2 regions of the Herbiconiux sp. VKM Ac-2851 genome follow, and region 2 is predicted to be linked to the other one. Evidence: predicted binding sites of a transcription regulator. Region 2 holds the regulator's gene; the other holds the start of a gene.
The links. The regulator HspR, encoded in region 2, represses chaperone genes until heat shock. The targets are predictions, from matches to a motif close to AAGTTGAGTCNNNNNGACTCAACTT.
Positions count from the first base shown of each region.

Region 1: the regulator HspR is predicted to act here: its motif matches at 835-859, upstream of HQQ85_RS02160 (Hsp20/alpha crystallin family protein).

Region 1 is NZ_JABMLJ010000001.1:471,413-473,797, forward strand. Features, by position in the region: gene HQQ85_RS02155 (S-(hydroxymethyl)mycothiol dehydrogenase) at 1-706, opposite strand, end outside; gene HQQ85_RS02160 (Hsp20/alpha crystallin family protein) at 886-1,332, shown strand; gene HQQ85_RS02165 (VOC family protein) at 1,448-2,107, shown strand; gene HQQ85_RS02170 (S-ribosylhomocysteine lyase) at 2,127-2,385, opposite strand, start outside.
Region 2 is NZ_JABMLJ010000002.1:466,178-468,562, reverse strand. Features, by position in the region: gene HQQ85_RS08910 (hypothetical protein) at 1-484, opposite strand, end outside; gene HQQ85_RS08905 (heat shock protein transcriptional repressor HspR) at 595-1,026, opposite strand; gene HQQ85_RS08900 (DnaJ C-terminal domain-containing protein) at 1,121-2,110, opposite strand; gene HQQ85_RS08895 (nucleotide exchange factor GrpE) at 2,103-2,385, opposite strand, start outside.

The DNA.
Region 1 (2,385 bases), on a different contig from region 2:
CGTCGAGGCCGCTGGAGTCGATGCTGTGCGTCGCCCCGAGCCGCTCGGCCGCCGTCAGCTTCTTGGGGTCGCGGTCGATCGCGATGATCGTGCCGGCGCCCGCGAGGGCCGAACCGACGACGGCGGCGGTGCCGACGCCCCCGCAGCCGATCACGGCCACCGAGTCGCCGCGCCCGACGTTGCCGGTGTTCATCGCGGCCCCGAGTCCCGCCATGATGCCGCAGCCCAGCAGGCCCTCGGCGGCGGGGTCGGCGGCCGGGTCGACCTTCGTGCACTGCTTCGCGTGCACCAGGGTCTTCTCGGCGAAGGCGCCGATGCCGAGCGCGGGGCTCAGCTCGGTGCCGTCCTCGAGGGACATCTTCTGCGTCGCGTTGAAGGTGTTGAAGCAGTACCAGGGCTCGGCGCGCACGCAGGCGCGGCACTCGCCGCAGACGGCCCGCCAGTTCAGTACCACGAAGTCGCCGACCGCGACGTGGGTCACGCCCTCGCCGATCGCGCTCACGCGGCCGGCGGCCTCGTGTCCGAGGAGGTAGGGGAAGTCGTCGCCGATGCCGCCCTCGCGGTAGTGGTAATCGGTGTGGCAGACGCCGCAGGTCTCGATGTCGACGACGGCCTCGCCGGGGCCGGGGTCGGGCACGACGATGCGCGTGAGCTCGACGGGCGCGCCCTTGCTCCGGGCGATGACGCCGGTCACGGTGGTGGGCACGGAGGCTCCTTCGGGTCGGCGGGCGGATCGGCTCTCACCCTACCCGCGCCCCGGTCGGCCTCGTGATTCTCAGCCTCCTCTGAGCTGGATTGACTTGGCAAGGAGGCTCGGATCTGCATAATTGTTCGTAGTTGAGTCGATGCGGCTCAACTCCATGATTCGAGAGGAGATTGATCGTTATGGCTATGACCTTTGACCCTTTCAGCGAGTTCGACCGACTCGCCTCGAACCTGCTGCAGTCGCGTCCCGGGCCGCGCGTGATGCCCGTCGACCTCTACCGCGACGCCGATCGCTACGTGCTGAACGCCGACCTGCCGGGCGTCGACCCGGGTTCGGTCGACGTCGACGTCGACGGGCAGCTGCTGACCATCCGGGCGCAGCGTACCGCCGGCACCGCCGAGGGGGCCAAGTGGCTCGCCCAGGAGCGACCGGCCGGCAGCTACCTGCGCCAGTTCAGCATCGGGGAGGGCGTGGACACAGCCGGCATCTCGGCGAGCTACGACAACGGGGTGCTGAGCGTCGTCATCCCGGTCAGCGAGCGCGCGAAGCCGCGCAAGATCGCGGTGCAGAGCTCGGGGGCGGATGCGCGTTCCGCCGACGAGCCGCAGAAGACGCTCACCAGCTGAGCGCTCCCGGCGCCGAATCGTCACGGGGCCGTCCGACTCGATCGGGCGGCCCCGTCCGCTGCTCCCACACGGAAAATCCTTCCGCTCCGTGCCGCCGGCGCGGTAGAACGGGACGATGAGCGATGCGATCTCTCCGCGGGAGTTCCGGCAGTCCGAGGGCACGGGGGACTGGCGGGTGGTCGGCGACGGCGCCCGGGCCCTGTTCCGCACCGGCTCGTTCGCGACCGGTGCCGCCCTGGTGGCCGCGATCGCCGAGCTGGCCGACGCGGCCGATCACCACCCCGACGTCGACCTGCGCTACGGCGCCGTCGCGGTGCGGCTGATCAGCCACGACGTCGGAGACATCAGCCGGCGCGATCTGGCGCTGGCCCGCGCGATCTCGGCCGCGGCCGCGGAACAGGGCGTCGGAGCCGACCCCACGGCCGTGCAGAGCCTGCAGATCGCGATCGACGCCGTCGACGTGGCGGCGGTGCGGCGGTTCTGGCAGGCGGTGCTCGGCCACGATCCGGTCGACGACGCCGATCTCAGCGATCCACTGGGGGTCCTCCCCAACGTCTGGATCCAGCAGATCGACGCCGTGCGCCCCGAGCGCAACACGGTGCACCTCGACCTCTACGTGCCCACCGACGTCGTCGAGGAACGCCTCGCGGCCGCCCTCGCCGCGGGAGGCCGCGTCGTCAACGACGAGAACGCTCCGGAGTGGTGGACGCTCGCCGACCCCGAGGGGAACGAGGTCGACCTCGCCCCCTGGCGCGACGACAGCCCCTGGTCGTAGGGGCCGAGGTGACGGGTGGCTAGACCCCGACGCGGCGGAAGGCGTCGAGGCTGATGCCCGCGTCCAGCACGACCTTCGCCCACTCCCGCGCCGTGTGCAGCGAGTGGTCGCGGTAGTTGCCGCACTCCAGGGCCGACACCGCCGGGATGTCCGACTCGACGGCCTCGTCGGCGATGAACCGCAGGCTCGAGGTCAGCGCCGCGACCACGTCGGCCACCTCGGGCTCGCCCCACATCAGCAGGTGGAAGCCGGTGCGGCAGCCGAACGGGGAGATGTCG
Region 2 (2,385 bases):
CGAACGCCACCGCGAACAGCACGGAGATCGCCGTCGACAGCAGCACCCCTGTCGCGGAGACCAGCACCACCGCCGTCACCGCGATGTCGTCGACGTACTCGCCCGACCAGATCACGAGGGCCGAGAACATCCCGATCATCACCGCGACCCACCCGGCGACCACCGTCAGCACCGCCACGAGCACGGTCGACAGCGCGAGCGACCACGACACGACCGACCGGGCCCGCCGCAGCCCGCCCCGCCGCAGCAGCGCCGTGCCGGCGAACCACGCCCCGCTCAGCACCACGACGGCGAGCGCCAGCACGAGCCAGCCGCCGACGCTCTGCTCGGCCTCGTCCCACCCGCCGATGCTCCACCAGCTGAAGCCTGCGACCAGCACGGCGAGTGCGCACCCGTCGATGAGCCCGGCGAGCGCGGCCGCGCCCACCTGCGCCCGGTCGACAGACCGTCGCCGGCCCGTCCGCTGCGGCGAAGGAGTCGTCATCCCCCCAGCTTCGGGCCACCCGCCTCACTCGTCAATGAGTAATCGTCAGCAGAAGACGTGAGCCCAAGGTGTGTTGGTCGACAGCGAGCGAGGGTGAGAAAAGGCGCTGGTCAGAGCTCGACGTCGGGGCGCGGGGTCCATACGACGAGCTCGGTGCGGCGCTGGGTGCGGGTGCCGTGCTTGAGCGAGATGACCTCGCCCTCGACGCCGGCCGCGAAGACGCGTCGGCCGGGGCGGTTGAGGAGCTCGTCGGCGAGCGCGCCCTCGAGCTCGCGCACGCGAGCCCCGAGCTGGGCGACCTGGTTCTCGAGCTGCAGGATGCGCGCGATGCCCTCGAGGGAGACGCCCTCCGACGACAGCCGGGCGATCTCGCGCAGCTGCACGACGTCGCGCATCGAGTAGCGGCGGGACTTGCCCGCCGTGCGGGTGGGACGAACGAGCCCCAGGCGGTCGTACTGGCGCAGCGTCTGCGGGTGCATGCCCGCGAGCTCGGCCGCGACCGCGATGGCGAACAGCGGCGAGTTCTCGTCGACCCCGTCCATCTCGCCCTCCGTTCTGTTCTGAATTCCGTTTCGTGCTGAATGAGTGAAATGCGAGAAGCCCCGGCCGCTCCTGATGAGCGGCCGGGGCCGTTCGCTACTCCCGCGCCTTCTCGAGCAGCTCGACGCGCGGGTTCTCGGGCGGCTCCACCGCGTGGAACGCCTCGAGCGCCTCGCGCTGGGCCGGCGACAGGTGCGACGGCACCGCCACCTGCACCACCGCGAGCAGGTCGCCGGTGCCCTTCGAGGTCGAGACCCCGCGGCCCTTCACCCGCAGCACGCGCCCCGAGGGGGTGCCCGCCGCGACCTTGAGCTTGACGGGGGCACCGCCCAGCGTCGGCACCTCGATGGTGGCGCCGAGCGTCGCCTCGACGAACGTGACCGGCACGTTCACCCTGAGGTTCAGCCCGTCGCGCTCGAAGACCGGGTGCTTCCGCACCGAGACAGTGAGCACGATGTCGCCGGGCTCCCCGCCGTCGGGCGAGGGCTCGCCCTTGCCGCGGAGCTTGATCTTCTGCTGGTCGGACACGCCCGCCGGGATCTTCACCGTGATCGGCTTGCCATCGGCTGTCTGCAGCTTGATGGTGTCGCCCTTGACCGCGGTGACGAAGTCGATGGTCGTGCGCGCCGTGACATCGCGACCCCGGGTGGGGCCGTAGGCGCCGCCGAAGCCGGCGCGCCCGCCGCCCCGCCCGAACATGCCGCCGAGGATGTCGTCGAAACCGCCCGGAGCCTGCTGGTAGCTGTAGCTCTGCCCGCGGGCACCGCCACCGCCCTGACCGAACATGCCGCCGAAGACGTCTTCGAAGCCTCCGGCCTGGCCGCCGCCGCCCGCCGTGAAGCGAGCGCCCGAGCCCATGGCCCGGATCTGGTCGTACTCCTTGCGCTGCTCCGCGTCGGAGAGCACCGAGTAGGCCTCGCTGATCTCCTTGAACCGGGACTCGGCCGCGGCGTCGCCCTGGTTCGAGTCGGGGTGGTACTGCCGGGCCAGCTTGCGATAGGCCTTCTTCAGCTCGGCGTCGGAGATGTCTTTCGACACCCCGAGCACCTTGTAGAAGTCCTTGTCGAACCAGTCCTGGCTAGCCATTGGGCACCGCCACCACGACCTTGGCGGCGCGCAGCAGCGTTGACCCGAGGTAGTAGCCCGACTCCACCACGTCGGCGACGGTCGGAGCCGTCACGTCGTCGGTGGGCTGCTGGAAGATCGCCTCGTGGATCTGGGGGTCGAACTCCTCGCCCGCGGTCGCGAAGGGCTTGAGGCCCACGCGCTCGACGGCCGAGCGGAGCTTGCTGGCGATCGCGGTGAACGGACCGCCCTCCTCGAGGTCGCCGTGCTTCGCAGCCCGGTCGAGGTCGTCGAGG